3 regions of the Janthinobacterium amylolyticum genome follow, and region 1 is predicted to be linked to each of the others. Evidence: predicted binding sites of a transcription regulator. Region 1 holds the regulator's gene; each other region holds the start of a gene.
The links. Region 1 encodes sigma-54, which starts transcription at its own class of promoters, with help from an activator protein. Its sites were predicted from a motif close to TGGCANGNAANCTGCTTT; they were not measured.

Region 1 (10,236 bases):
TATCGTCGCCTCCGAGCGCGCACCGCTGACCCTGTTCTTCGAGTCCTTCGCCTTCAAGCTGGGCGTGCCGCTGGACGCCGATTTCGTGTTCGATGTGCGGGCCTTGCCGAACCCCTATTACGACCTGGCGCTGCGTCCGCTCGATGGCCGCGACGCGCCCGTGATCGCCTTCCTCGACGCACAGCCCAGCGCGCTGGAAATGCTGGCCGACATCCGCGCCTTCATCGAGAAATGGTTGCCTTCTTTCAAGTCCGACAACCGCAGCTACCTGACGGTGGCCCTGGGCTGCACGGGTGGCCAGCACCGCTCCGTGTACATGGCGGAACGGCTGACGCAGTATTTCAGCGCCCATGAGCGCGTCGTACTGCGCCACCGCGAACGCGCTTAATCCAGATAGCGTAGCGGATGCGCCTGCGCCGGCCAGACCGGCGCAAAGAAACGCGCCACCATGGCTGTGTCGACCTCGTCCAGGCTGGCAGGATTCCAGCGCGGCGCATTGTCCTTGTCGACCACCAGCGCGCGCACGCCTTCGAGCACTTCGCCATGTTCGAAATTGTGGCGCACCACCGTGCGCTCCATGCGCAGGCAGTCTGCCACGCCCAGGTGGGCGCCCCGCTGCAGCAATTCCAGAGTCACCGACATCATCAACGGCGAGCGCTGCCGCATGGCGGCCAGTGCCTTGGCGGCAAACGCACTGTCGTCCTGTGCCAGCGAGGACAGGATGGCGGCCACGCTGCCGGCGCTGAAATGGCGGTCCAGCGCCGCGCGCGCCGTGGCCAGCGGCGCCGTGCCCGCGTGCGACTGGAACGGTGCGGCCAGGGCCTTGATGGCCACCGGCAAGCCTTCGCCCGGCGTCTCGTCAAGCAGGGCCAGCAGCGCAGGCATCTGCGTTTCCGGCAAATACACATCGGCCAGGCCCGTGTACAAGGCATCGGCCGCACCGATGGTCAGGCCCGTCAAGCCCAGGTACAGGCCCAGCCGGCCGGCCAGGCGCGACAGGAAATAACTGCCGCCCACGTCCGGAAACAGGCCGATGTTCACCTCCGGCATGGCCATGCGCGTACGACCCGTCACGATGCGCAGCTGGTTGCCGGGGCCGGCTTGCGCCACGCCCATGCCGCCGCCCATCACCACGCCATCCATGACGGTGATATACGGTTTCGGGTAAAAATGAATTAGATGGTTTAAAGCATATTCTTCCGTAAAGAAGTCTTCCAGCAGCGCGCTGCCGCCCTGCGGCGTGGCCAGGCCCGCGTCATAAAAGAAACGGATGTCGCCGCCGGCGCACAGGGCTTTGTCGCTGCTCGAGCGGATGACGACGGCGTCGACCTGCGGATCGTCGCGCCAGGCCAGCAAGGCGGCGCTGAGGGCGCGCACCATCTCCAGCGAGAGGGAATTGAGGGCTTTCGGGCGGTCGAGCACGATATGCCCGGTGCGGTTGCGGATGGCAGTCTGGACGAAGTCGCTCATGGCAGGATGGAAAGAGGTGAAGATGGCGCATTCTAGCGCTTTCACCACGAACATTGCGTTCCCGTCCATCCCCGGCGAGGGCGACGGGCGCAAAAAAGGGCGCGGTAGGCGCGCCCTTAGTTGATCACAGCGGGTTGAGAATCGCAGGCCGCTTAGGCGGCGGCGAATTCCTCGTCCGAACTGTCTGGCAGATGCTTGATCGCCTCTTTACCGTGCCCTTGCACTTTGGTTTTGTACTTCATCACTTGCCGGTCCAGCTTGTCAATCAGGCTGTCAATCGCGGCATACAGGTCTTGCGCCAGGCTTTCCACATACACAGTTTTACCACTGAGCCGCAGGTTCACTTCGGCCTTTTGACGTTTTTCTTTCTCTTTGAGGTTGTCGACGGTCAGAATCACGGCAATATCGATGACTTGATCGAAATGACGTTTTACGCGCTCCAGTTTCGTTTGTACGTATTCACGGATGGCTGGTGTCACTTCGAGATGATGTCCGCTGATGGTGAGATTCATACACACTCCTAAAGATGATCGGGTTCGTGCGGTCCATCGTATCCGGCCCGCAGAGGAACCGAAAAAAACTTACAAACACTTACGCAGGCTCACTGGCGGAATTTTCAATGCTTCCCGGTATTTGGCAACAGTACGTCGCGCAATCACCATGCCTTGTTCCCCCAGCATGTCCGCAATCTTACTGTCGGATAAAGGATTTTTAGGGTCTTCTGCTCCTGTCAGTTGCACGATCAATGCCCGTATCGCCGTCGATGACGCTTCGCCCCCCGCTTCGGTGGCGACGTGGCTACCAAAGAAATATTTCAACTCGAACATGCCATGCGGGGTCAGCATGTACTTTTGAGTTGTTACCCGCGAGATAGTACTCTCGTGTAAACCCAGTGTATCAGCTATTTCACGGAGCACAAGGGGGCGCATGGCAACGGCCCCATGCGAGAAAAAGTTCTTTTGTCTTTCTACTATCGCCTGCGCCACGCGCAAGATGGTATCGAAGCGCTGGCGCATGTTTTTGATCAGCCACTTGGCTTCTTGCAGCTGCGCGCCCATGGCCCCTTCGCCCTTGCCTTGCTTCAATAAATTGGCATACATGGCGTTTACCCGCAGGCGCGGCATGACGTCATTGTTCAAGGTGACTTGCCAGCCATTGCGCGCGCGCTTGACGACGACGTCGGGCACCACGTAGTCGGAGACATCCGAGGCGAACACGGCACCCGGGTGCGGGTTGCACAGGCGAATTACCGTCTGCGCCTCGCGCAAATCTTCATCGTCGCAATCGAGGGCTTTTTTCAGCTTGTTGAAATCGCGCTGGGCAAACCAGGCCAGGTGCTTTTCCACGATGACGAGGGCCATGCGGCGCGTCACCATGGCGATCTGCGGCAAGCGCCTGATTTGCAGCGCCAGGCATTCGGACGCATTGCGCGCGCCCACGCCGGGCGGGTCGAAACTTTGCAGCAGGGACAAGGCCGTGCGCAGTTCGTCGGCGTCGATTTCCAGTTCTTCGGGCAGGCGCGCCAGGATGTCGTCAAGCGACTCTTCCAGGTAGCCATTGTCGTCGAGCGCGTCGATGATCAGCTCGACCAGCGCGCGGTCGCGCAACTCGAGCACCGTCACGCGCATCTGTTCCATCAGGTGTTCGCGCAGGGTGCAGTGGTGGGCTTCCAGTTGTGGACGCGCATCTTCGTCGTCGGGCGCCTTGCCGCGGCTCGCTTCGCTCCAGTCGCTGTCGGCGCCATCCATGGCGGCCGGCGCATCGCCGCCTTCGCCGTCGAACGTTTCCCCTTCAGCGGGCGCGGCTGGCGCTTCCTGGCTCGGTGGCTGCGGTGGCGCCTCGGCCGGTGCGGCCGTGGAACTGAGGGCCCCATCGGACAGCAGGCGCAACGAACGGTCGAGGGGATCGTCGAGGCGTTCGAGCAAGGGGTTGTCCGTCAGCAGTTGCTCTAATTCCTGGTGCAACTCCAGGGTAGACAATTGCAACAGGCGTATCGATTGCTGCAACTGAGGCGTCAGTGCCAAGTGCTGCGAAGTGCGCAGCTGCAATGATTGTTTCATTGGCTCACATACGGAAGTGTTCGCCCAGATAGACCCGGCGTACCGACTCGTTCGCGATGATGTCGTCGGGGCGTCCCGACGCCAGTACCGAGCCCTGGTTGATGATGTAGGCACGGTCGCAAATACCCAGCGTCTCGCGCACATTATGATCGGTGATCAGCACGCCAATATTGCGCTCCTTCAAGAAGCGCACGATACGCTGGATCTCGATCACGGCGATAGGATCGACGCCGGCGAACGGTTCGTCGAGCAGCACGAAACGGGGGTCGGTGGCCAGCGCGCGGGCGATTTCCACGCGGCGGCGCTCGCCGCCGGACAGGGACAGCGCCTGGTTTTCGCGCAACTTTTCAATTTGCAAGTCGGCCAGCAATTTATCCAGCCGCTCTTCGATCTCGGCCTTCTTCAAGGGACGCCCTTCGATGGTCTGGATTTCCAGCACGGCGCGGATATTGTCTTCCACCGTCAGCTTGCGGAAGACAGACGCTTCCTGCGGCAGATATGACAAGCCCATCTGCGCGCGGCGGTGGATCGGCAGGCTGGAAATGTCCACGCCGCTGATATCGATGCTGCCGCCATCGGACGGCACCAGGCCGACGATCATGTAGAACGAGGTGGTCTTGCCGGCGCCGTTCGGTCCCAGCAGGCCCACCACTTCGCCGCATTCGACTTGCAGCGAGACATCATGTACGACTTGGCGCTTGCCATAGGTTTTCTGCAGTCCGCGAACGATCAGGGTACTGCCGCAACGTGTATTTTCCATTATTTCTTTCCTGGCGCAGGCGTCGCCGGCGCTTTCTCCGCCGCCGGGGCCTTGGTCTTCGGCTGGATCACCATGCGCACGCTGCCGGCGCCCGGGGTGTTGGTGCCGTTGTCGGAATTTTCCATCGTAAAGACTTCCTTGCGGCTGTCATACGAGATGAAGGCGCCATTGGCCACGTCGGTCACTTTCGTGCCCTCCAGGCGTGTCAGCTTGGCCTTGGAAAACAGTTTCACCACTTCCGTCTTGTTGTCGTATTCGACGCGCTCCGCTTCGCCTTCCACCCACAGGTCGCCCGCGCCATCGCGCTTCTGACGGAAGGTGGCCAGCTTGCCGGGATCGGCCCAGAAGGTGATGAATTGGTAGCCTTGCGGATCTTCCGTGATCAGGGCGCGGCCCGCCTTCATGGTCAGGGTGCCTTTCACCAGCACGACGTCGCCCGTGAGGGTGCGCACTTGCTTGACATCATCAACCTGGCCACGCTGGGCGGTGATGACGGCTTCCTTCTCGGAATCGGCCTTTTCGGCATGCGCCGGGCCCATCACTGCCAGCGAGCAGACGGTGGACAACAGGGTCAACAGCAAGACGTTTTTCATATTATGGTTTCCTTGTTTCATTCTGTCATTGTGCCGCGGCGGCTGGCCGTGGCTTCGGCGGGAGTACGATGCGCAAGGCGTTCTGCACTTCCACCACGCCGGTGGCGTTATTGGCCTTCATGCCGACGCCGTTGATGCGCGAGGCGCCCGTCAGGATATCGACAGGCACATCCGTTTCCATCCGCTCTTCATCGGGAAACACCGTCAGCGCTTCCGTCTTCATGGTGAGGTTCTGCGCCTTCGGGCTGGCCGCCCGGTCGATGACGACCTTGCGGTGCAGCTGCAGGCGGGTATTGTCCTGGTCGATATGCGCCAGCTCCGCATTCATGTTCAGCGGCGGCATGCCCGGCGTGAGCTTGCGCACGAAAGGCTGGTCGATATCGGACGAATCGTCGGCAGGATAATGCGTGAGCTTGGTACCCGAGACGATATAGCTGGGCTTGCCCGTCAAGTCCATGCGCACCATGCTGAAATTGGTAATGAAATAATCGGGTTCATCCAGATGCTTGCTGGCCTCGATATCCTGGCCATTCTTGTTCATCACCTCGAGCAGCCAAAAGCTGCCCAGCGCGACGACAACCGCGCCCAGCATGGTAAATATGATGCGCCAACGGTGGGCGCCTCCTGGCTTTTGCATAGTGCTTCACTCTCTTCAATGATACTGGCGGCAAGGCAGGTGCCTCACTCCAGGAACGGCGCCATGACGCGCGCATAGTTGTCCTGGGCGCGCAGCAGGAATTCGCAGATCTCGCGCACCGCGCCGCGGCCGCCGCCGGCCTGCGTCACGTAATGCGCCAGATCCTGCGCTTCCGCACGCCCGCCCGGCACGCTGACGGCAAAGCCCACGCGGCGCAGGATGGGCGCATCGATGACATCGTCGCCGATATAGCCGCATTGCTCTTCCGTCAAGCCCGTCAGCGCCAGCAGTTCGCGGAACGGCGTCAGCTTGTCATGGCCGCCCTGGTGCACATGGGTAATGCCCAGGTCCTGCGCGCGACGCGCCGTGATGGGCGAACGGCGCGCGCTGATGATGGCCGTCTGCACGCCCGATTCCTGCAGCAGTTTGATGCCCAGGCCATCATACACATTAAACGTTTTCATCATTTCGCCGTCCGGGCCGAAATGCAGGCTGCCGTCGGTGAGCACGCCGTCGACATCAAAAATCATCAGTTTGACCTTGGCCGCGCGCGCCAGGTTGTCCGCCACGCTGTCCATCAGATCACCTTCGCTTGCGTCAGGTCATGGATATGCAGCGCACCGACCAGCTTGCCGTCGGCATCGACCACCAGCATCTGGTTGATGCGGTACTGCTCCATCACGGCCACGGCATCGACGGCCAGGCGTTCGGGCGCGATGCTGCGCGGCTGCGCATGCATGACGTCGCGGATCGCCACTTTCGTGAAATCCTGCACGCGCTCGAACATGCGGCGCAGGTCGCCATCCGTAAACACGCCCACGGGACGGTTGTCCGCATCGACGACGGCCGTCATGCCCATGCCCTTCTTCGTCATTTCTTCCAGCGCCTGCAGCAGCGACGCCTCGACGGGCACCTTCGGCACCTGCTCGCCGCTGCGCATGACGTCATGCACGTGGGTCAGCAGGCGGCGGCCCAGGGCGCCGCCCGGATGCGAGCGGGCAAAATCTTCTTCCTTGAAGCCGCGCAAGTCCAGCAAGGCGACGGCAATCGCGTCGCCCAGCGCCAGCGTGACGGTGGTGCTGGCCGTCGGCGCCAGGTTCAGCGGGCAGGCTTCTTTCTCAACGGAGATATCCAGATGCACGTCGGCCAACTGGGCCAGGCTGGAGTTCGGTTTGCCCGTCATGGCGATCAGCATGCCACCCATGCGCTTGACGACAGGCATGATGGCCATCAGTTCCGACGATTCGCCAGAGTACGATATGGCAATAAAGGCATCGTCCGAGGTGACCATGCCCAGGTCGCCATGGGCCGCTTCGGCCGGATGCACGAACAGGGCCGGCGTGCCGGTGGACGAGAGGGTGGCGGCAATCTTGCGCGCGATGTGGCCGGACTTGCCGATACCGGAAACGACGACACGTCCTTTACACTCCAGCAACATCGCCACGGCGCGGCCGACGCTGTCGTCCGTTTCCAGGCGCGCATGCAGCGCATTGATGGCGTCGGACTCGATCTGCAAGGTGGTGCGGGCCAGCGCGACAGCGCGCTCGCTTGTCGCTTTCATGTCAATTCGATCAAAAGCTTTCAGCATTGTTTTTTCATGGGTTACACTCATGCCCAAAGTATAAACGAATTAGGAAAGCAAAAAACTTGCCAGTCGCAACAAACAACGATTTCCACTGAGCTCCCCGGGCAACCCATGTTTTCCTCGCTTGAACTGACCCTGATGTTACTCGGCAGCGCCGTACTGGGCGTGGTCGCTTTCAGAATGTTGCATTTGCCGCCCATGCTGGGCTACCTGGCCGTCGGCATTGTCATCGGGCCCCATGCGCTGGGCCTGGCGGCGGAAAACGAAGCGAGCCATACCCTGGCCGAGTTCGGCGTCGTCTTCCTGATGTTTTCCATCGGACTGGAATTTTCTCTACCCAAATTCCTCGCCATGCGGCGCATCGTCTTCGGCCTCGGCATGGCGCAGGTGGTCACCACCATCGTCGCCACCATCGTCTTCGGCTGGTTCGTCGGGCGCTACCTGTCAGCCTACATCCACCTGAGCTGGCAGGCCGCGTTCGCCCTCGGCGGCGCGCTGGCCATGTCGTCGACGGCCATCGTCTCGAAAATGCTCACGGAGCGGCTGGAACTGGAAAGCGAACACGGCCGCAAGATCATCGGCATCCTGCTGTTCCAGGACCTGGCCGTGGTGCCCCTGCTGATCCTGATTCCCGCCCTCACCCGCGACTCCGACAACCTGGCCGAAACCCTGGCCTGGGCGGGCGGCAAGGCGCTGGTCGTGCTGATCCTGCTACTGTTCATCGGCCAGAAGCTGGTGCGCGGCTGGCTGACCATCGTCGCCAAGCGCCGCTCGCAGGAATTGTTCATGCTCAACCTGCTGCTGATCACCCTGGGCGCGGCATGGATCACGGAGCGGGCCGGCCTGTCGCTGGCCCTGGGGGCTTTCGTGGCGGGCATGCTCATTTCCGAGACGGAATTCAAGCACCAGGTGGAAGAAGACATCAAGCCGTTCCGCGACGTGCTGCTGGGCCTGTTCTTCATCACCGTCGGCATGCTGCTCAATATCCGCGTGGTGTTTGAAAACTGGTGGCTCGTCCTGCTGCTGCTGTGCGGCCCCGTCTTGCTGAAATTTGCCCTGATCGCCGGCCTGGCGCGGCTGTTCGGCTCCAGCAACGGCGTGGCCCTGCGCACGGGGCTGGGACTGGCGCAGGCAGGCGAATTCGGCTTTGTGCTGCTGAACCTGGCAGGCGGCATCAAGCTGATGGACCCGTTCGTCGTACAGGTGGTGCTGGCCTCGATGGTGCTGTCGATGCTGGTGGCGCCCTTCCTCATCGCCAAGTCCGACGCCATCGTCATGAAACTGGCGGCCAATGACTGGATGATGCAATCGCTGGCGCTGACGAAGATTGCCACGCGCACCATGGCCTCGCAAAAGCACGTGCTGATCGCCGGTTTCGGCCGCAGCGGGCAAAGCCTGGCCACCCTGCTGGCGGAAGAAAAGATCGAATACCACGCGCTGGACCTGGATCCGGAACGGGTGCAGGAAGCGCAGCTGGCCGGCGCGCACGTCTCCTACGGCGACGCGGGGCGGCGCGAAAGCCTGGTGGCGGCCGGTATCTACCGGGCCAGCGCCGTGGTGATCACCTATGCGAACACGCCGTCGGCGCTGCGCCTACTGCATTTGCTCAATGAGATGGCGCCGACTCTGCCCGTCATCGTGCGCAGCCATGACGACAGCGACCTCGACCTGCTGAAAAACGCGGGTGCGGCCGAAGTGGTACCGGAATTGATGGAAGGCAGCCTGATGCTCGCTTCGCACGCGCTGATCATGATGGGCGTGCCCCTGCGCCGCGTGGTGCACCGCGTGCAGGCGGCGCGCGAGGAACGCTACGCCTCGCTGCGCGGCTATTTCCACGGCGCCAGCGACGCCGGCGACGAGGCCGAGCTGGAACGCCTGCATACCGTCACCGTGGGCGAGGACGCGCATTGCGTGGGCCTGCCCCTGAGCACCCTCGACGTGGCAGGATGCGGCGCTTTTGTGACGGCCATCCGCCGCGGCCGGGGCCGCCTGGAAGTCACGCCAGAGACGCAGCTGGCCAGCGGCGACGTGGTGGTGCTGCGCGGCAGTGCCGATGCCGTGGCAAAAGCGGAAACCTTGCTTCTTAAATAATCACTGTGCCGCTGCCTGCCAGCTGACAACCTTGTTGCGCCCATCCGCCTTGGCCTGGTACAGGGCCTGGTCGGCATGCGCCACCAGTTGCTGCGCCACCGCTTCGATGGGCAGCAGCGCCGCGTCCGCTTCAAGGCTGGCCACGCCGATCGACACGCTGACCCACGCCTGCGCGCTGCCGGGCAAGTCGAACATGGTGCCGGCGATACTGGCGCGGATGCGTTCGGCCACGAACGTGGCGCTGGCCAGGTCGGCATCGATCAGCAGCACGACGAATTCCTCGCCGCCAAAGCGTCCCAGCGCATCGGAGCGGCGCAATTCCTTGCGGATGCGCATGGCCACTTCGCGCAGCACTTCATCGCCGCCCTGGTGTCCATGGGTGTCATTGACCAGCTTGAAATGGTCGATGTCGATATACATGCATGAAATGCAATAATTCTGGCGCCGCGCGCGGGCGATTTCTTCCAGCAAACGCCGGTCGATATAGCGCCGGTTGTAGACGCCCGTCAAGGAGTCGGTCAGGCCGATGTACTTGAGCATTTCATTGCTGATCACGTTTTCCAGGCAGATGGCGATGATGGACGCCATGTGCTTGATGAAATCCGTGCCCAGCACGGGCGTAAAGCGCGCGGCGTCGCTGCTGGCCAGATTCAGGCTGCCGATCAGGCGCTTGTTGCGCAGCAAGGGCACCAGGGCCACGCTGCGCAGGGGGCCGTGGATTTCCGGAAAGCGCGGGCCATGCACGGCAGCATCGAACGGCCCCAGCAGCGGCAGCGGCGGCAAGGACGCTTCGCCATCGGCCGCTGGCACTGGCGGCGCAAAGCCCAGCTGCGCCACTGCGTGCACGAACAGCAGCTGCGGGAAGGCGCTGAAGTCGACGCCCAGCTTTTCCATCACCAGCACGATATCGTCATCCTCGTCGAGCAGGCTCAGGGTGACGCCGTCGAGGTCGGAAATCACGGGCAAGGTGCGGAAGATGGTGCCGATCAATTCGGGAAAGGTGGACGCGCCGACAATTTCCAGGTCGAACGCCTGGTGGC
Region 2 (10,236 bases), on a different contig from region 1:
TGCGCCCATGTCGGCGCCGCGTAGGTCGGATTAGCGCGGCGCAGCCGTGCGTAATCCGACAACTGCGTTGGCCGCCGGTGATGTCGGACGACGCGCTTGCGCGCTGATCCGACGCACGACCATCAGCCGGGGCACGCCACTTTTTTCAGTTTGCCGCCCGTTTTAAAAGGATCGGCGCCCGCGCCCGGATTATCTCCCATGGCGTAGCAGCTGGCGCCGCCGGGGCTGACCACGCGCGTGGCGGGCCGTCCGTCGGCCATCAGGAAGTCTTCCACCTTGATGACCGGCCCGCCACGGTAAGCCGAGGCGACGAGCTTCTGGAATGCCGTCTCGCTCTTGAGTTCCGCCATCGCCAGCCACGGTTTGCCTTTATTCTGTTCAGCGCGCAAGGCCTTGTCGGCGGCGCCTGCCGCCAGCCGCGCGCGCGTGCGCAAGTCGGCCATGGGCGCCTCGGCAGGCTGCTCGGCTGCGGGTGCGGTGATGGCTTCCGCCGTGGCGGGTTCGGCGTCAGCTTGCGCCTGCGCCGCGGGCGCGGCGGGCGGTGCCGTGGGGCCGGGCGCGCGCGGGCGCGGCATGGGCATCGGCAAGGGCATCGGTGGCGTGCGCGGCAGTGGTTTCGGCGGCATCAGGGTCATGAAGGCCACGTCCGTATAGTGGCTCAGCTTGCGCGCCGGCAGCAGCAGGAAATACAGGCCCAATACATGCATGGCCAGGATCAGGGCGACGGCCGCGCCTCTCGCGCTGAAGCGCCAGGTGCGGTGCGGGGAAGCGGACTGATCTCGCTGAAACATGGGCAGAAAGCATCTGGTGAGCGCAATGCGCGATGCCATAGTGTAGCGAGAGTGGCTCAAACTTGTTAATCAATCCGCAAGGTATCGTCTGATGCGCCTTTTTCACGCAAAATCCGGCACCTGCGCCGCAAATTGTTGCGCCGGATACCATTTTTTTTACGCGCCCTTGCACGCTTCCACACGCTTTCCGGCCGGGAGGAATATAATGATAATCATTCTCATTATTATCGAACAACAACCATGCGCACCTTCCACCTCATCCCTACCCCGTTCGCCCTGGCCGCCTTCGTGCTGGCCAGCTCCGCCGCGCAGGCGCAGACTACCGCCGCCGATGCGCAAACCATGCCGACGGTCGTCGTGAATGCCTCGGCCGATGCGTCGGCGGAAGGCTTGTCCAAGGCCTATGCCGGTGGGCAGGTGGCGCGCGGCGGACGCATGGGCATTCTTGGTTCCGTGGACATGATGGATAGCCCGTTCGGTAGCACCAGTTATACGCAGCAATTCATCGCCGACCAGCAGGCACGCAGCGTGGGCGACCTGCTGCAGAGCGATCCGGCCGTGCGCATGTCGCGCGGCTATGGCAATTTCCAGGAAGTGTATGTGATCCGCGGCTTTGCCCTCGACTCCGATGACGTGGCATATAACGGCCTGTACGGCGTGCTGCCCCGTCAATACGTGTCGCCGGAACTGCTCGAGCGCGTGGAGGTGTTCCGCGGCGCCAGCGCTTTCCTGAATGGCGCGGCACCGGGCGGCAGCGGCATCGGCGGCGCCATCAACCTGATGCCCAAGCGCGCCGGCAACGCGCCGCTGACGGAACTGACGGTGGGCGTGGAATCGGGCGGCCATGCCTATGCGGCCATCGACGTGGCGCGCCGTTTTGGCGAAAACAAGGAATTCGGCGTGCGCGTGAATGCCGCCAAGCGCCAGGGCGAAACCAGCATCAAGCGCGAAGACCATGACGTGGGCATGTTTTCTGTCGGCCTCGACTATCGCGGCCGCAACTACCGTCTGTCGGCGGACGCCGGCTACCAGAACTTCGATCTGACGGCGCCGCGCCCTTCCGTCAACGCCGGCAACCTGGCGACCCTGCCTGGCGCACCCGATGCGTCGAAGAACTTTGCCCAGCCGTGGAGCTATTCGAAGGAGCATGATGTGTTCGGGACGGCGCGCGCCGAAGTGGACGTCGCCAAGGATGTGGTGGCCTGGGCGGCGTTCGGCAGTCGCTCGACGAAGGAATCGAACAGCCTGGCCCAACCCACGTTGACCTCGCTCAATGGCGATGCCAGCGTGTACCGCTTCGACAACGCGCGCAAGCAGGAAATCCGCACTGGCGAATTGGGCATTCGTGGCAAGCTCACGACGGGCGCCGTCAAGCACAGCCTGGTAGCGAGCTGGTCCGGTCACTGGAACGAAGCGAAAAATGCCTACGCCATCAGCGATTACGCGGGCTTGCCGACAAATATCTATCGTCCCGTCGACGTGGCCATGCCGCCTACCCTGGAGGACAACTCGGGCGGCGTGATGAGCGACCCGCGCCTGACGCAAAAGACCATTCTCAACAGCTATGCCGTGGCCGATACCATGGCCTTCCTTGAGGAGCAGCTGTTGCTGACCGTGGGCCTGCGCCGCCAGCAGATCCGCGACGCAGCCTACGCGTATGGCACGGCCGTGCAGTACTCCAGCTATGACAAGAGCGCCACCACGCCGGTAGCGGGCATTGTCTACAAGGCCAGCAAGAACGTGTCGCTGTACGCCAACTACATCGAAGCGCTGGTCAAGGGTCCCGTGGCCAGCGGTACCTATTTTGATGGCAAGGATCAAGTGGCCGTGAGCAACCTGGGCGAAGTCTTTGCGCCTTACAAGTCCAAGCAGAAAGAAATCGGCGTCAAGTACGATGGCGGCAAGCTGGGCATGAGCGCCGCCCTGTTCTCGACGGCCAAGCCTTTGCCTGCCATCGTCGGCTCGCGCGCCACCTTGTCGGGCGAACAGCGCAACCAGGGTCTGGAACTGTCCATCTTCGGCACGCCGATGGCCGGCGTGCGCCTGCTGGGCGGCCTGACCTGGCTCGATACGCAACAGCGCAACACGGACAAGCCGCTGAACAACGGCAAGAACGCCATCGGCGCGCCAAAAACACAGCTGAGCGTGGGCGGCGAATGGGATGTGCCGGGCGCGCCTGGCCTGTCGCTGAACGCCCGCACCGTCTACACGTCGACCCAGTATGCGGACCTGGCCAACAGCAAGCAACTGCCATCGTGGACCCGCGTCGACATCGGCGCGCGCTACCTGACGCAGGTGGCAGGCCATGACGTGACCTTGCGCGCGCGCATCGACAACGTGGCCGACCGCAGTTACTGGGCCTCGGCCGTCTCCTCGTTCGACGCCGGCAGCCTGGTGCTGGCCGCGCCGCGCACCTTCGTCGTCTCGGGCAGCGTGGCGTTCTGACCGATCCCGCGCCTGCCTTGCCGCCAAGCTGCCCGCATCGGGCAGCTTTTTTTTCGCGTGCGCGCCTGTGCCGTCACCGTGGCTTGAGCGACAATGCCCGCATGAGACTCCCTGCCCTGCTATTGCTGTTCGCCATTGCCCTGCCCGCCGCCGCCCAGAAGCAGGCCGCCTGCCCGTACGCCGCCTGGAAAAGCGGTTTCCAGGGCGATGCGCGGGCGCAAGCCACGTGTTTGCTGCGACCCGTGCAGCGCTATGCGCGCCTCGGGGCCAGCGCGCCGCTGCCGGCATTTCTCGCCAGCCGCGTTGGCCAGCGCACGGACATCGCGCCGGCCACCCTGCGCGCCTACCTGGCGGCGCAAGGCATCAGCGAGGCTGACGCGGGCGGCGCCATCGATGCGCCCCTGTCGCGTGCCACGGGGCGCCTGGTGGCGCCCGTGGCCCGTTATTTCGTGATCCATGACACCAGCTATCCGAATTTCCTGGCAGAACCGATTCCCGCCCACATCAACGACGCCAGCTGGGATTTCAACGATTTTACGGTGCGCAATCCGGCGCTGGGCGGCGGGCCGAAAGGCCATGTGTATGTGAATCGCCTGGGCGCATCGCTGCAGGTGCGCGACTTTGGCACGCCCGGCTACGCCAGCAAGCTGGAAAAAGACAAGCCGTCCTTGACGGGCCTGTTCCTGCACGTGGAACTGGTGCAGCCGCGCAATTCCGTACCCGGCGGCGGCAAGGGCAACGATGGCCTGGCGCCCGATCCCGGCTTTACGCCGGCGCAATATGAGCGGCTGGCCCTGCTGTACGTCGCGGCCAGCGTGCGCAAGGGCACGTGGCTGATTCCCGCCTTCCATGCCGTGCTCGATACGGGCTACGCGAATGGCCACGACGATCCGCAGAACTTTTCTCTCGCGCAATGGGATGCAGTCCTCAGCCATTTGAGCACCGTCATACAAGGCGCCGGCGCACCGAATTGAACGCCCCCCGCGCGCCAAATTGGAGGATACTTTAGGTCGCGCGCCGCAACGCGCGCATGCCGACCTGCTGATGGGGAGCTGCGATGACCTATGCCTCTGACCAGAAAATGAGCACGCTGGACCTGCCGGCGCGCACGCGGCGCCTGTTCAGCATGCGCGATGCCGTGCTGACGCAATGGGAACACGAGGTGCGCGCCAAGGTACGCGGCGCCGACGCCCTGCTCACGCCCATCCTGATTAACACCCTGCCGACCTTCTTCGACAACCTGGCTGAAGCGCTGACACCGGGCTACCCCCGTGACGATGCCACCAGCAACACGAATGCGCCGGCCGTGCACGGCAATGAACGGGCACGCATGACCAGCTACGGGCCGGAACAGGTGATCCAGGAATACCAGATTTTCCGCGACTGTTTTGCCGAGGCGGCGCTCGAGGCCGGCGTGCCGCTGCGGCGCAAGGACTGGAAGGTGATCAACGTCTCGATCGATACGGGCATCCGCGAAGCCATCCTGGAATTTACCGCCATGCACGAGGGTTTCCAGCGCCGCATCGCCGCCGGCCTGTCGCATGACATGCGCAATCCCCTGTCCGTCATGCTCAACAGCGCGCAGATATTGCAACGCCTGGCGCAGCAGGCCGATGTGCCGGCGCTGGCGCAAAAAATCATCGAGCACGGCAAGCGCCTCGACGACATGATCCAGGAACTGCTCGATACGCTCAGCTACCACCGGGGGCAAAAGCTGCCGCTGCTGCTGCAGCGTTTCGACATCCTGCCGCTGGCACGGCAAGTGGGCGACAGCGTGAATACGGGCTTGCCCGGCAAGTGCGCCGTCACGGGCTGTTCCGTCACCGGCTGGTGGTGCGAAAATTCCTTGCGCCGGGCCATGGAAAACCTGGTGGGCAATGCCGTCAAGTACGGCGACGACGGCCCCATCCATATCCACGTGAATACCTTGCGCGAACGCATGATCATTACCGTGCACAACACGGGCAGCTGCATCGCGCCCGACCAGACCGAGCGCATCTTCGATTATCTGCGCCGCGAACATCCTGGCAGCGCGCCAGGCTGGGGCATCGGCCTGCCCTTCGTGCAGAACGTGGCGGAAAGCCATGGCGGCAGCGCCATCGTCGACAGCGCCCCGGAGCGTGGCACCACTTTTACCATCGACCTGCCCATCGACTGCCGGCCCTTCGTCACGCCGGACGCTTGAACGTGCCTGCCCCATGCCGGCACTATCCGCGCAGTAATGCACCAATACGGTGCACTTGACGGATTTACGCCACAAAAATGGTCATTTTTTACACATTTTCACGTGTGCCCTACTGGCATGATTTCTGCTGAGCTATAGTCAGACCAAGGCTCAAGGGGAAATCACAACATGGCAAATTTTTTCAATGAAATGACTGCAGATGAAGTGGGCACGGACAGCAAGGTGCGTGAACACTACCGTGAATTTAACAACTGGCTGGAGCAGCAATCCCCCGACACCATCGCCCGCAAGCGGGCCGAAGCGGACCTGACGTTTCGCCGGGTCGGCATCACCTTCGCCGTGTATGGCGACGATGCCGGCACGGAACGCCTGATTCCCTTCGACACCATTCCCCGCATCATCCCCGCCGCCGAATGGGCGCAGATGCAAACGGGCCTGGTGCAGCGCGTGCAAGCGCTGAACATGTTCATCCATGATATTTATCACGCTCAAAATATCATCAAGGCGGGCATCATTCCCGCCGAGCAAATTTACAAGAATGCCCAGTACCGCCCGGAAATGCAGGGCATTGCCGTCGCCTCCGACATTTACGCGCATATCGCCGGCGTGGATATCGTGCGGGCCGGCCAAGGCGAGTTCTATGTGCTGGAAGACAACCTGCGCGTGCCATCCGGCGTGTCCTACATGCTGGAAGACCGCAAGATGATGATGCGGCTGTTCCCGGAATTGTTCGCGCGCAACCGCATCGCCCCCGTCGACCATTACCCGGACATGCTGCTCGACAACCTTCGCTCCGTCGCGCCCATGGGCGTCGATGACCCCACGGTGGTGGTCATGACGCCCGGCATGTACAACTCCGCCTACTTCGAGCACGCCTTTTTGGCCCAGCAAATGGGCGTGGAACTGGTGGAAGGCAAGGATTTGTTTGTCAACGACAATTCCGTCTACATGCGCACCACGCGCGGCCCCAAGCGGGTCGACGTGATCTACCGCCGCGTCGACGACGATTTCCTCGACCCGCTGGCCTTCCGCTCGGATTCCTCGCTGGGCGTGCCGGGCCTGCTGTCCGTCTACCGCGCCGGCCGCGTGACCCTGGCGAACGCCATCGGCACGGGCGTGGCCGACGACAAGTCGATCTATCCCTTTGTTCCCGACATGATCAAGTTTTACCTCTCGCAGGAACCGATACTCAACAACGTGCCCACCTACCAGTGCCGCAAGCCGGCCGATCTGTCCTACGTGCTGGCGAATTTGCCCAAGCTGGTCGTCAAGGAAGTGCACGGCGCTGGCGGCTACGGCATGCTGGTGGGGCCGGCGTCGAGCATGGCGCAGATCGAGGACTTCCGCCAGCGCCTGCTGGCCAATCCGGGCGGCTACATCGCCCAGCCTACCCTCGCCCTGTCCGCCTGCCCCACGTATGTCGAGGCCGGGATCGCGCCGCGCCACATCGATTTGCGCCCGTTCGTGCTGTCCGGCAAGACGATTTCCATGGTGCCCGGCGGCCTGACCCGCGTGGCCCTGGGCGAAGGTTCGCTGGTGGTCAACTCCTCGCAGGGAGGCGGCACCAAGGATACCTGGGTACTGGAAGCAACATCCGCCTTTGCAGGAGAAAAAACATGCTGAGCCGCACCGCCGATCATTTGTTCTGGATGGCCCGCTACACGGAGCGGGCGGAAAACACGGCCCGCATGCTCGACGTCAATATGCAGACCTCGATGCTGCCGCAGTCGGAACAGGACGCGGAACAGGGCTGGCGCGCCACCCTGGGGATTTCCGAGCTGCAAAGCGCGTACGACCACAAATATGGCCGCTTCCACACGCGCGACGTGCTCGACTTCATGGTGCGCGACCCGAACAACCCCTCGTCCATCCTCGCCTGCCTGACGGGCGCGCGCGAAAACGCCCGCGCCGTGCGGGGCACCCTGACGACGGAAGTATGGGAAATCCAGAACGCCACCTGGCTCGACATGCAGAAGCGCCTGAAAAGCAATCTGCTGGAAACGGACCCCAGCCAGTTCTTCGAATGGGTCAAGTACCGCTCGCACCTGTCGCGCGGCGTGACGTTGGGCACCATGCTCAAGGACGAGGCCATTCACTTCATCCGCCTGGGAACCTTCCTGGAGCGGGCCGACAACACAGCGCGCATCCTCGACGTGAAATTCCACGGCGCGCGCGACACGTCGAAAGACATCACCCAGCGCGATTTTTACTACTGGGCGGCGCTGCTGCGCTCCGTCTCCGGTTTCGAGATCTACCGCAAGGTCTACCGCGATGTCATCACCCCGGCGCGCGTCGCCGAATTGCTGATGCTGCGCGGCGACATGCCACGATCCTTGCTGGCCTGCATGGATGACGTGGTGGAAAACCTCAAGCATATCCGCAATGATGTGTCCGCCGATACGGAGCGTTTCGCCGGCAAACTGCATGCGGAACTGAAATTCGGCCATATCGACGACATCATGAAGGCGGGACTGCATCTGACCCTGACGGAGTTTCTGGAAAACATCAATGACCTGGGCAACCGGGTCAGCCGCGACTTCCTCGTTCCCCTGGCGGCCTGATGCAGCTCACCATCCGCCACGAAACCCATTACGCCTATAGTGCGCCGCTGGCCTACACCATCCAGCAGCTGCACCTGACGCCGCGTATCGAGCCGCAGCAGCGGGCCCTGTCCTGGCACATTTCCACGCCGGGCCGGTGTCACGCCTACACGGATGCCTACGGCAACTTGTCGCACATGCTGACCATTAACGGCAGCCATCAGTCGCTGAGCCTGGTGGCCCATGGCGTGGTCGAAACCATTTATCCGCACAAAGGACGGCTGAACCTGGTCGATACCCTCTCGCCCTTGCTGTTTACCATGCCGACTCCCTTGACGCAGGCCAACCCGGCCATCCTGGAACTGGCCGCCGCCAGCCTGCCCGACCGCGCGGTGACGGCCGGGACCGGCCATTTGCTGCGCCTGGCCGAGCACATCGTCGGCAAGGTGGCGTATGAAAGCGGCGCCACCATGGTCACCACCACGGCAGGCGATGCGCTGGCCCTGGGGCGCGGCGTGTGCCAGGACCATGCCCACCTGTACCTGGCCTGCTGCCACGCCTGGGGCATCCCGGCCCGCTATGTGTCCGGCTACATCGATCCGGGCACCACGGGCCACGCGGCCAGCCATGCCTGGGTCGACGCCTGGGCCGAGGACCCGGACTTCGCGGGCTGGGTCAGCATCGACGTCACCCATGCGCGCCTGATGACGGATGCATATTGCCGGCTGGCCATCGGGCGCGACTACGATTCGGCCGCGCCCGTGCGCGGCGTGCGCCAGGGAGGCGGCACGGAAACGTTGCGGGTCGATGTGCAGATCGTGCCCGTCTAGCCCCTGCAAACAGGCAGGAATGAGGCTGGCCGGGCCTCGCAGGCTGGTGGCCCGGCCCGGCTGGTGTAGAATGCTCCCCCTTTGACTGAATTTGCTACGATGACTTATTGCATAGGCGTGCGCCTGAACGAAGGCCTGGTCTTCCTGTCCGACTCCCGCACCAACGCTGGCGTGGACCAGGTCGGCACCTTCCGCAAGATGAGCGTGTTTGAAAACCCGGGCGACCGCATGCTGGTGCTGATGACGGCAGGCAATCTGTCGATTTCGCAAGCCATCCGCCAGCTGGTGTCCGAACATGTGGATGCGGATGGGCGCAGCATCTGGAACGTGGGCAATATGTATGACGCGGCCCGCATCGTGGGCGAAGCCGTGCGCACCGTGCACCAGCGCGAAGCCAAGGCCCTGGCCGACTGCGGCATCGACTTCAATGTCAGCATCATCTTGGGTGGGCAGATTCAAGCCGAGCGCTGCCGCTTGTTCCAGGTGTATTCGGCCGGCAATTTCATCGAATCGCACGATGAAAACACATATTTCCAGATCGGCGAAGCCAAATATGGCAAGCCCATCATCGACCGCGTCATCAACCCGTTCACGCGCCTGGACGAGGCGGCCAAGTGCGCGCTCATTTCCATGGATTCCACGCTGCGCTCGAATGTTTCCGTCGGCTTGCCGCTGGACCTGCTCGTCTACGAGACGGGCAGCCTGGCCGTCACGCGCTTCGTCACCATCGATGAAAAGAACCAGTATTTCCGCATGATCCGCGACACCTGGGGCGAACAATTGAAACACGTGTTCGAAGGCATCTCCGACCCCGTGTGGAACGCGGCGCCGGAAACCACGACAAATGTGCTGTCGTCCACGAATATGCACAGCAAGCCCGTGCGCGTGAGCATCCCCGAGCACGTCAGCCGCGGCGGCGTGACGCTGGCGCCCCTGCAATCGCTGGCACAGCAGTTCAGCGACGACAAACAGCATTGAGCCACCGCGCGGCGCCTGCGTGCGCCGCTGGACAAGTCGCTTTACGCGTGCTTTTATGGCAATATGGGTTGACATTCAATCCAGATTGCATTGAAAGGCAGGTAGCGCATGGACTTGATCACTTCCGCCGTCGTCGCGGCCATCGAACATGGCGCGCCCGCGCACGCGCCCGAGGCCGTGCTATCCCACTACCGCCAGATCCAGGCGGCCATCGGCAAGTTCGACAGTGCATCGGCCATCCTGGCCGCCATCGCCGCGCTGGAAGCGGACCCTGCCGATAGCCGGCTGCGCCTGGCCCTGTCAACGGCCCTGGCCTCGGCCAGGGTCCCCGACGACATGGAAACCCTGTTTGCCGCGCAAGGCTTGCTCGATGGGCTGCAGCGGCCCTCGCCCCAGGCGCCCGACGTGGAAGCGCTGCCCGCAACGGCACCCGCGCCGGTCGACAAGGGCGCAGTCGCCTCGAACTA
Region 3 (10,236 bases), on a different contig from region 1:
GGCCAGGTTTTATTCGCGGTGCCGGACACGCCGTTATCGCTTGCCTTGCCATCCTTGTCGTAGCGGTGGCCCATGTGCCCCTCGACCGTAGGGCGCGTCCACACCAGGTCGCCCGTCATGGGGTTGCGCGCCTCGACCCGGCCGACGATGCCGAATTCGCCGCCCGACACGCCCGTCAGCAGCAAGCCTTCGGCGATCAGCGGTGCGGCCGTCATCGAGTAGCCGGCCGCATAGTCGTCGACTTTTTCCTTCCAGACGATCTTGCCCGTGTTCTGGTCCAGCGCCACCAGATACGCATCGAGCGTGCCGAAAATCACCAGGTTGCCATACAGCGCGGCGCCACGGTTGACCACGTCGCAGCAGGGCATGATGCCGTCTGGCAAGCGATGCTCGTATTTCCACAGCTTGGCGCCCGTTTTCAAGTCGATGGCGAAAATGCGCGAATACGACGCCGTGACAAACATCTTGCCATTGTGAATCAAAGGCTGCGATTCCTGGCCCCGCTGCTTTTCACCGCCAAACGAAAATGACCAGGCAGGCACCAGCTTGGCCACGGTCTTGTCGTTGATCTGCGTCAACGGCGAATAGCGCTGGCCCTGCGTGCCCATGCCAAACGACAAGATACTCGACGGATTCTTCGCCGTATTGTCGAGCATGGCGCTGGTGACATTGCCTACGTCGGCCGCCTGGACCAAGGAAACCAAACTCAAACCGACGAGTATCCCCATGATTTTTTTCTGCACAATCATCTCCCTCTGTTTTATTAGTATGTGTGTATCAAGTCTTGCGGTGCTCATGCGGCTGGGCATGCAGCACGGCGCACTCTTCATCGGTGAACAGGCGCGAGCGCGTCAGGAAGCGCTTGCCCGTGCCGTTGTCGAGTGAAAACATGCCGCCATTGCCGTCGACCACATCGATAATCAGCTGGGTATGCTCCCAGTACGCGAATTGCTCGAGCCCCATGTAGAACGGCGTGCCGTTCAAATTGCCCAGATAGATGTCGGAATCGCTGACATCGAACTCGCCCAGCGCGTAGCACATGGGCGCACTGCCGTCGCAGCAGCCGCCCGACTGGAAAAACATCAGCGGGCCGTGACGCTCACGCAACTTGTCCATCATGTCCAGTGCCGCATCCGTGGCGACCACCCTGGCAATTGCTGCACCCATGGCATCCCTTTCAGCGCGCCGCACCTGGAGAGGCGCGGCGCGTGTAACGGTTTAGAAGAAGCCCAGCGCTTTCGGGCTATAGCTCACCAGCAAGTTCTTCGTTTGCTGGTAGTGGTCGAGCATCATCTTGTGGTTTTCGCGGCCGATACCCGATTGCTTGTAGCCACCGAACGCGGCGTGGGCCGGATACAGGTGATAGCAATTGGTCCACACGCGGCCTGCCTGGATGGCACGGCCCACGCGGAAAGCACGCGAGCCGTCGCGCGTCCACAGGCCGGCGCCCAGGCCGTACAAGGTGTCGTTGGCGATCGCCAGTGCTTCGGCCTCATCCTTGAAGGTCGTGACGGACACGACCGGCCCGAAAATCTCTTCCTGGAAGATGCGCATCTTGTTGTCGCCCTTGAAGACGGTCGGGCGCACATAGTAGCCACCTTCCAGATCACCGGCCTGCGTGTTGCGCTCGCCTCCGGCCAGCACTTCGGCGCCTTCCTGGCGGCCGATGTCCAGGTAGGAGAGGATTTTTTCCAGCTGCTCCTGCGATGCCTGGGCGCCGATCATGGTGGCGGAGTCAAGCGGATTGCCCTGCTTGATGGCGGCCACGCGCTTCAAGGCCCGTTCGATGAATTTCTCGTAGATCGATTCCTGGATCAGCACGCGCGAAGGGCAGGTGCACACCTCGCCCTGGTTCAGCGCAAACATCGTAAAACCTTCCAGGCACTTGTCGAAATAATCGTCATCCGCATCCATCACGTCTTCAAAGAAGATGTTCGGCGACTTGCCGCCCAGTTCCAGGGTGACGGGAATCAGGTTTTGCGCGGCGTAGCCCATGATCAGGCGGCCCGTGCCGGTTTCGCCCGTGAAGGCGATCTTGGCGATGCGCTTGCTCGACGCCAGCGGCTTGCCCGCTTCCAGGCCGAAACCGTTGATGATGTTCAACACGCCCGGTGGCAGCAGGTCGCCGATCAGCTCGATCAACACCATGATGGACGCCGGGGTTTGTTCGGCCGGTTTCAGCACCACGCAATTGCCCGCGGCCAGGGCTGGCGCGAGTTTCCAGACGGCCATCAAAATCGGGAAGTTCCAAGGGATGATCTGGCCGACGACGCCCAGCGGCTCGTGGTAGTGATAAGCATAGGTTTCCGCGTCGATTTGCGCGACGGAACCTTCCTGCGCGCGGATGCAGCCGGCGAAGTAGCGGAAATGGTCGATGGCCAGCGGAATGTCGGCGTTCATCGTTTCGCGGATCGGCTTGCCGTTGTCGATGGTTTCCGCCGTGGCGATCAGGCTCAGGTTCTGTTCGATGCGGTCGGCGATGCGGTTCAGGATATTGGCGCGCTCGGCAGGCGAGGTCTTGCCCCACGCTTCCTTGGCGGCATGGGCGGCGTCCAGCGCCAGCCCGACGTCCTCCGTCGTGGAGCGGGCGATTTCGCAAAATGGCAAGCCCGTGATCGGCGTAATGTTAGGAAAGTATTCACCTTTTACGGGGGCAACGAACTTGCCGCCGATGTAATTGTCGTAGCGTTGCTTGAAGGGATTGGCGACGCCCAGTTTGCTGATGTCTGCGAGATTCATGTCGTCCTCTATATCGTATGGAATTGTTGGTGGTTGAAACAAACGTCCTGGTACAAATGGGGTGAGTACATGGTGTCTTCCGCAAATGCCGTGCCAGCTCGCCTCCCCACTACAAACTTAGCGTGTTTTGGCCCTGTTGCAAGGGCGTGGCGTCCATCCGGCCGCGCTATGCATGCCATGCCCCGGCGGGCATGGCTGCTGTCGCCCTGTTTGTGTTTTGAACAAGCTGGACTCGCGCTGTTGCAATAGGTGCCAGCCTGGGGCGATGGCAGTGGACGGCGCTGCACAATGGAACAGGTGTGCCAGACTGGAACACCTGGGTTGCGCCCGCTAGCGAATCACGACGCCCCATGGCAATTCGCCCACAGTAATATCGGCCACCTTGCGCGCGCTGGCCGTATCGATGACGGAGAGACTGTTCGAGCGGCCGTTAGCCACGTACAGCTTGGCGCCGTCCGGCGTGATGGCCATGTTCCACGGACGCTTACCCACGGCAATGATGGCCGTCACCTGATTGCTGGCCGTGTCGATCACCATTACCGTGCCATCGATGCCGTTCGAGACGTACACCTGCTTGCCGCTCGGATGGACCGCGATGCCATTCGCATTCTTGCCTGCGGAAATGATGGCGATGGCCTTGCGCTGCCTCATGTCGATGACATACACGGCATTGACCAGTTCGCACGCCACATAGGCGCGGCCGGAATCCGGACTGAAGCCGATGCCGCGCGGACGCAGCCCCACCGCGATGGAAGCGACTTGCCGGCGCTGCGCCACGTCGATGACATCGACTTGCTCGGCCTCTTCCGCGCTGACCAGCAGCCAGCGCCCGTCCGGACTGAAGACAGCGTGTTCCGGGTTACGCCCCTGCACCTTGATATCGGCGAGCAAGATGCCCGTGTGACCATCGAGCAAGGCCACGCTATTGTTTTCCTCGACGGCCACGGCCACATGGCTGCCGTCCGGCGAGGCGCTGACGCCTTCGGGCGACTTGCCCAGCGTCACCTTGCGCGCAGGCGCGCCAGCCACGTTGTCGATCAGCAGCAAGGCGCTGCTGGCCGCATCCGTGACAAACAGCTGCTTCCCGCCGGGGTCGGCGGCAATGCCGCGCGGGCGCTGGCCTGCCGCGATCTGGCGCACCACCTGGTCGGTAGCAGTGTCGATCACGCTCACGCTACCCGACTTTTCATTGGGAACATAGGCAAACGGTGCCGCCTGGACGGCCGTGCCGGCCAGCACAGGCAGCAGCCAGCAAATCTGGCGCAAGCGAAAGAATAAGTTGGGCATAATCACCTTTTCAATGGAAAGACACAGAAAAAGCGCGCACGAGCGGCGCGGGTAAAGCTTGCTGCATGCAAACGCCATGCCACGGACAGGCGTATAATTTCAGCCCACCAATGGAGACATGGCAAGCATATTGCTTGATAAGACTATGCAGACCTGTATCGCGCACGCGGTAAAACAGGCTTTTATTCACATTGGAGAACCCGCATGCAGCATCGTTTCCGCCTGAACACCATCGCCAGCCTGTTTGTTGCCGGCAGCGCCACCCTGGCTCCCCACGCTTACGCCGCCGAGGTCGCAGATCCGGGTGGGCAGCTCATGGATACGGTGGTCATCAGCGGCAGCCGCATCGCCCATCCCAGCCAGGAAGTGCCAGCCTCCATCGACGTGGTCGACAGCGCCCGCATCCAGGATGGCCAGATCCGCGTGAATGCGTCGGAAGCGCTGGCCGCCGTGCCGGGCCTGGTCGTGCAAAACCGCCAGAACTACGCGCAAGACTTGCAGATCTCGTCGCGCGGCTTCGGTGCCCGCTCGGCCTTTGGCGTGCGCGGCGTCAAACTGATCAGCGATGGCATTCCCGCCAGCATGCCCGACGGCCAGGGCCAGGCCGCCACTTTCAACCTCGATACAGCCGAGCGCATCGAAGTGCTGCGCGGACCGTTTTCCGCCATCTACGGCAACCACTCGGGCGGCGTGATCCAGCTGTTTTCCAAGGATGGACAAAATCCCCCGTCCGTTGAACTGAATGTGACGGGCGGCAGCTACGGCACCAATAAAGTCGATCTCTCGGCGCAGGGCCAGGCCGGTGCCATCGGCTACGTGCTCGACGCCTCGCGCTTTCGCACGGACGGCTTCCGCGACCACAGCGCCGCCACGCGGGAACAGGCATTCGGCAAGATCACGGTCAAGCCGACGGCGGACAGCAAGCTGACCATCGTCGCCAACAGCCTGCACCAAGGCAATACGCAAGATCCACTGGGCGCCACCTGGGCCACGTTCGCACGCGACCCGCGCGCCGGCGAAATCGACGCGACGGATACGCAAAATCCGAAACGCACCCTGGCCGAACGCTACAACACACGCAAGAGCATTGACCACCAGCAAATCGGCGCCACCTTTGAACAGTCGTTTGGCGAAGACCGCCTGCACGTGACGGCCTACGGCGGCAACCGCGACGTGATCCAGTACCAGGCCTTCACCAAGTTCCTACAAAATCAAACTATTAATGGAGTACTCACACATTCAGGTGGCGTGGTCGACTTCCAGCGCGAGTTCTACGGCATCGACACCAACTGGCTGCATGTGAATCAACTGGCCGGCGGCAAGCTGAGCACCACCATTGGCATCAATTACGGCCGATCCAGCGACGACCGCGCGGGCTATGAAAATTTCATCGGCAATACTTTTGGCGTGAAAGGCAAGCTGCGCCGCGACGAGCAGGATGTCGTCTCCAGCCTCGATCCCTACATCCAGACGGAATGGCAAAGCGGCCCGTGGCTATTCAGTGCCGGTTTGCGTTACAGCAAGATGAAAGTGTCGGTGAACGACCATTTCCTCAGCAATGGCAATGACAGTGGCAGCCTGGAATTCAGCCATACGACACCAGTGCTGGGCCTGCTGTACAAACTGACGCCGAACGTCAACGTGTACGCCAGCGCCGCGCGCGGTTTCGAGGCGCCTACCCTGAACGAACTGTTTTACTCGGGCACGGGCAGCGGCTTCAATTTCAACTTGAAACCAGCCACCAGCACCAACGTGGAAGCGGGTGTGAAGGCCAGGATCAACAACAATACCCACCTGAATGCGGCCGTATTCCAGATCAAGACCAACGATGAACTGGTGGTCGACAGTTCCAGCGGCGGACGCACCAGCTACCGCAATGCGGGCAAGACCTTGCGCCAGGGTATGGAAGTGTCGCTCGACTCCAGCCTGCCGTATGGCTTCACGACGAAAGTGGCACTGACCAGCCTGCATGCCGTCTATGACGACGCCTTTAACAGTGTGCGCAAAGGCAGCCGCTTGCCGGGCGTGCCCAGCGCCAACCTGTTCGCGGAACTGGCCTGGAAAGATACGCTCGACCATGTTGGCGCGGCGCTGGAAAGCGTAGCCAGCAACAAGGTCTACGCGGAAGACAGCAACAGCGAAAAACCCGCGCCCGGCTACACCGTGTTCAACGCGCGCATCAATGCCAAGCAAAGTTTGGGCAACTGGCGCTTCAAGGAGTTTGCCCGCTTGAACAATCTTTTCGACAAGACCTACGTGGGCTCCGTCATCGTCGGCGACAGCAACAAGCGCTACTATGAGGCGGCACCGGGGCGGAATTGGTTGCTGGGTGTCAGCGCCCAATATACCTTCTAAGAACACCTGAGAAAAAGTCCGGGGCCGCGTTGCATTGCCTGGTCGTACTATTCGTACTGCCTGCGGCAAAGCGCCTTGCCCTGAACACTTTCAGGCGTCCTCATGACAAAAAGCCCGCGCATCTTCCGATGCGCGGGCTTCCCCATCCAGCGTGGCCTATCAAGGCCGCGCTTCCTGCACCCCATATTTTTCAAAGATCGCCTTCAATTCGCCGCTGGTCGCCATCTCGTTCATGGCCGCCTGCAGCAGCTTGGCCACGTCCAGCTGCTGGCGGCTGACGGCCAGCCCCACGGCCCAGCCTGCACGCGGCAGGCGGGCGAATGCCACTTCGTTCATGGCGAAGGCCGGATCGCCTTTCAGCACGGACTCGATTTCCGAGCGGTTGGCCAGCACGGCATCGAGCTGCCCCGCCTGCAATTGCTGCAGGGCTTCTGCTGCCGTATCGAAGATGCGCACATCATCGCGGTACTTGCCATTGTCTTCGCCCAGCATCAGCATGGCGGCTATCGATACTTTTTCCACGCCGATGCGCTTGCCCGCGAGCGAAGCGACACCATCGAATTTCGGCACGGCACCGGTGCTGCGCGCCAGGCGTACGGTTTCCACATAATATGGGGCGAAGATTTCGACCTTGTCGTTGTCGGCCATCAATTTCTTGTCGACCGGCACATGCAGCATCACGTCGGCGGGGCCGTAGCCGAGGTAATGCCCCTTCCACACCATATTGCGCAAATCGTCGTTCAGGTTTTCGCCGGCGGGAAAAGGCAGCAAACTCAGCTTTAAGCCCAGCTTTTTCGCCAGCGCCTCGGCGATGTCGATATCGATGCCTGTCCCCTTGTCGGAAAACGGCGCGAACTCGTTATATACGGCCACTTTCAGGCTGCCCGATTGCTGCACTTTCTGCCAGTCGGCACGCGCCGGTACGGCCGCGCACAGGGCCAGGCAGGCGAGCGGGATCATCGCGCGCATGCCACTGAGTGTGAATGAATGCATGGAACTCCTTCGTGATCGGTTCGACTCAGTTGGCTTCGCGGCGTGTTTCCAGATAGGTCTTGATGGCCCACATGGCTTCCTGGTTGAACACGCCCTCGAACGGCGGCATATACACGGCGCCATTGCGCACTTTACCGTGGCGTATGGTCGCCAGGTAATAGTTGTCCGTTTCTTTGTAGCACGCTTGTTTCTTCGTCTCATTCTTGATGCTGAAACAATCGCGGTCCAGCTGGCGCAAGTCCGGTGCGATGCCGCCCGAGATAGCTTCAATGCCGTGGCAGCGCGCGCAGTTCTGGTTGTAGGCCGACGTGCCCACCGTCAAGGCCAGCTTGTTGCCCCGATACGGGTTTTGCTCGAGCCACTTGTCGCCCACCTTGGGCAAGCCCGTGGTGTCGACGCCTTGCGGCGTGACATTGCCATGTGCATAGGCATGCGGCAAGGTCAGCAGGGATGTGAGGGCAACGGCGCCGGCGGCCGCCACGCCGAGCAGGGTACGGATGGAATAGGTCATGCTGGTCTCCTTGGTTTTTTGATGAATATCCCAAGAAGAGCAAATGCCATGCCATGCATCTTGGCCCCACGCCAGGCGGCCCATGTATCAATTTGGAACAGCTGCAACAGCTGTTTGTGTCAATCGCGTATCAACCGTGTGTCAGGCGGCGCTCACCGTGCACAGATGCGACAGTCCATGCTGTTCAAAGCCGATACGCACCGGCAGGAACCGAGCGATCACCTCGGCATTTGTCAGCGCATGCTGCGAGACCTTGCTGCAGCTGAAGGCGCCGCCACCGGCCAGCGCCATGGGCAGCAAGAGCTGGTCTGCCAGGTGGACGCTCACGGCCGCATCCGTCTTGAGATAGCCGCGCACCTCGTTCAGCAGGCGCTTGGCCACCGATTCGGCCAGCACGGACTTTTCGCCGAACGCAGTAAACACTTCCGTGACGTGTTCATGCTCCAATGTCAGCAACAGTACATTGCCCGGCCCCTGGTCCGCCGGCAAGCCGACGATGCGCAGCTGCTTGCCGCTCCAGCCCATGCCGCCGGCGATGCGTTCGAGTTCGCGCTGCGCCACGCCGACGGGCACGCCCGCGACCATGCTTTCGGCAAACCCCGCCTGCCGCTCGCCGCGCTGCAGCAATTCGATGGGCCGCAGGTGCGAAGGCTGCACGGTGGCAAGCACCTCACCACCACCGGCCGGCACAAAGCCGTAGCGCAGCAACTCAATCTGCACCTGCGCCCCCATCTGCGCCATGATGCGGCCATACGCGCGCTGCAGAAAATGCACGGGTGGCGCCATGGCATTGTGCGTGCCGCCACTGATGCGCACGGTCGATGGCGCATCCGCATGCAGCAAGGCCGGTAGCAAGGTCTGCAAGACCAGGGTACAACTGCCGGCGCTGCCGATGGCGAAGCGGTAATCACCGCCGCGTATCGTTCCCGGCGTAAATTCCAGGCGGCTTGCCCCCAGCGCCACCGGCGACATGCGTGCGCCGCAGATACTGGCCGCCGCCTGCACTGCCAGCAGGTGCTGGCGCAGCAGGCCGGGCTTGCTGCGCCCCGCGCGGATATTCACCAGCCGGAATGGCTGGCCCGTAATCATGGACAGGCTCAGCGCCGAACGTAAAATCTGTCCGCCACCTTCACCCTGTGCTCCATCTATTTCTATCATCGCTGCTTTCTCTCTCTTATCCTTTGACGCAGACGACCTGCTTCAAGATATGCACGACATCGACCAGTTCGCGCTGCGCCAGCATCACCGCGTCGATATCCTTGTAGGCCATCGGAATTTCATCGATCACGTTTTCATCCTTGCGGCACTCGACGCCTTGCGTCGCGCGGACCTGGTCATCCAGGTTGAAGCGCCGCTTCGCTTCCGTACGGCTCATCGTGCGCCCCGCGCCGTGGCTGCAGCTATGGAAGCTTTCCGCATTGCCCTTGCCACGCACGATAAAACTCTTGGCGCCCATGGAACCGGGAATGATCCCCAGTTCACCCGCGCGTGCCGACACGGCCCCTTTGCGCGTAATCAGCACATCCTTGCCAAAGTGGTGCTCCTTCTGCACGTAGTTATGGTGGCAGTTGACGGCTTCCACGTGCGTCTGGAATGGTTTATGGATGACCGTGCGCACGGCGGCGATCAGATTCTGCATCATCACTTCTCGGTTATTGCGCGCAAACCGCTGGGCCCAGCCCACCGCTTCCACGTAATCAGCGTAATGCTGCGTGCCTTCGGCCAGGTAAGCCAGGTCCTGGTCGGGCAAGTTAATAAAATGGGTGCGCATATCCTGCTTGGCCAGTTCGATGAAATGCGTACCGATGGCATTGCCCACGCCGCGCGAACCGGAATGCAGCATGAACCACACGGCCCCCTGTTCATCGAGGCACACTTCGATGAAGTGGTTACCGCTACCCAGGGTCCCCAGGTGGCGATAATTGTTGGTGTTTTTCAGCTTCGGCGTTTTCAGGCAGATCGCATCAAATTCATCCTTCAATTGCAGCCAGGCGGCATCGACCACGGAAGGCGGCGTATGCCATGAACCCTCATCGCGTCCGCGGTGGCCGCGCGTCTTCGGCGACATTCCGTGCGGGATCGCGCGCTCGATGGCGCTACGCAGCGGTCCCAGGTTATCCGGCAAGTCACTCGCCGTCAGCGTGGTTTTCGCCGCCATCATGCCGCAACCGATATCCACGCCGACGGCCGCCGGAATCACTGCGCCCAGGGTGGGAATCACGCTGCCGATGGTCGAACCCTTGCCCAGGTGGACGTCCGGCATGACGGCGATATGCTTGTAGATGAACGGCAGGGTCGCCGTATTGCGCAATTGTTTTTTAGCCGCTTCCTCGACGGGCACGCCACGCGTC

Region 2: a site for sigma-54 is predicted at 5,535-5,552, ahead of ACQ4WR_RS01985 (circularly permuted type 2 ATP-grasp protein). Genes of this name have one in related genera too.
Region 3: a site for sigma-54 is predicted at 2,818-2,835, ahead of adh (aldehyde dehydrogenase). Genes of this name have one in related genera too.

The regions. Positions count from the first base shown of each region.
Region 1 is NZ_JBNYXL010000010.1:193,531-203,766, forward strand. It holds gene rapZ (RNase adapter RapZ) at 1-388, shown strand, start outside; gene ACQ4WR_RS21500 (enoyl-CoA hydratase/isomerase family protein) at 385-1,470, opposite strand; gene hpf (ribosome hibernation-promoting factor, HPF/YfiA family) at 1,623-1,982, opposite strand; gene ACQ4WR_RS21510 (RNA polymerase factor sigma-54) at 2,052-3,530, opposite strand; gene lptB (LPS export ABC transporter ATP-binding protein) at 3,535-4,290, opposite strand; gene lptA (lipopolysaccharide transport periplasmic protein LptA) at 4,290-4,883, opposite strand; gene lptC (LPS export ABC transporter periplasmic protein LptC) at 4,909-5,475, opposite strand; gene ACQ4WR_RS21530 (KdsC family phosphatase) at 5,565-6,098, opposite strand; gene ACQ4WR_RS21535 (KpsF/GutQ family sugar-phosphate isomerase) at 6,098-7,108, opposite strand; gene ACQ4WR_RS21540 (cation:proton antiporter domain-containing protein) at 7,217-9,196, shown strand; gene ACQ4WR_RS21545 (GGDEF domain-containing protein) at 9,197-10,236, opposite strand, start outside.
Region 2 is NZ_JBNYXL010000001.1:399,280-409,515, forward strand. It holds gene ACQ4WR_RS01965 (hypothetical protein) at 123-791, opposite strand; gene ACQ4WR_RS01970 (TonB-dependent receptor) at 1,032-3,236, shown strand; gene ACQ4WR_RS01975 (hypothetical protein) at 3,338-4,210, shown strand; gene ACQ4WR_RS01980 (sensor histidine kinase) at 4,294-5,421, shown strand; gene ACQ4WR_RS01985 (circularly permuted type 2 ATP-grasp protein) at 5,590-7,044, shown strand; gene ACQ4WR_RS01990 (alpha-E domain-containing protein) at 7,038-7,982, shown strand; gene ACQ4WR_RS01995 (transglutaminase family protein) at 7,982-8,791, shown strand; gene ACQ4WR_RS02000 (proteasome-type protease) at 8,891-9,769, shown strand; gene ACQ4WR_RS02005 (alpha/beta hydrolase) at 9,878-10,236, shown strand, end outside.
Region 3 is NZ_JBNYXL010000021.1:8,039-18,274, forward strand. It holds gene ACQ4WR_RS27905 (PQQ-dependent methanol/ethanol family dehydrogenase) at 1-728, opposite strand, end outside; gene ACQ4WR_RS27910 (DUF779 domain-containing protein) at 778-1,167, opposite strand; gene adh (aldehyde dehydrogenase) at 1,219-2,739, opposite strand; gene ACQ4WR_RS27920 (beta-propeller fold lactonase family protein) at 3,070-4,026, opposite strand; gene ACQ4WR_RS27925 (TonB-dependent receptor family protein) at 4,231-6,381, shown strand; gene ACQ4WR_RS27930 (substrate-binding periplasmic protein) at 6,541-7,374, opposite strand; gene pedF (cytochrome c-550 PedF) at 7,400-7,885, opposite strand; gene rtcA (RNA 3'-terminal phosphate cyclase) at 8,027-9,043, opposite strand; gene ACQ4WR_RS27945 (RtcB family protein) at 9,060-10,236, opposite strand, start outside.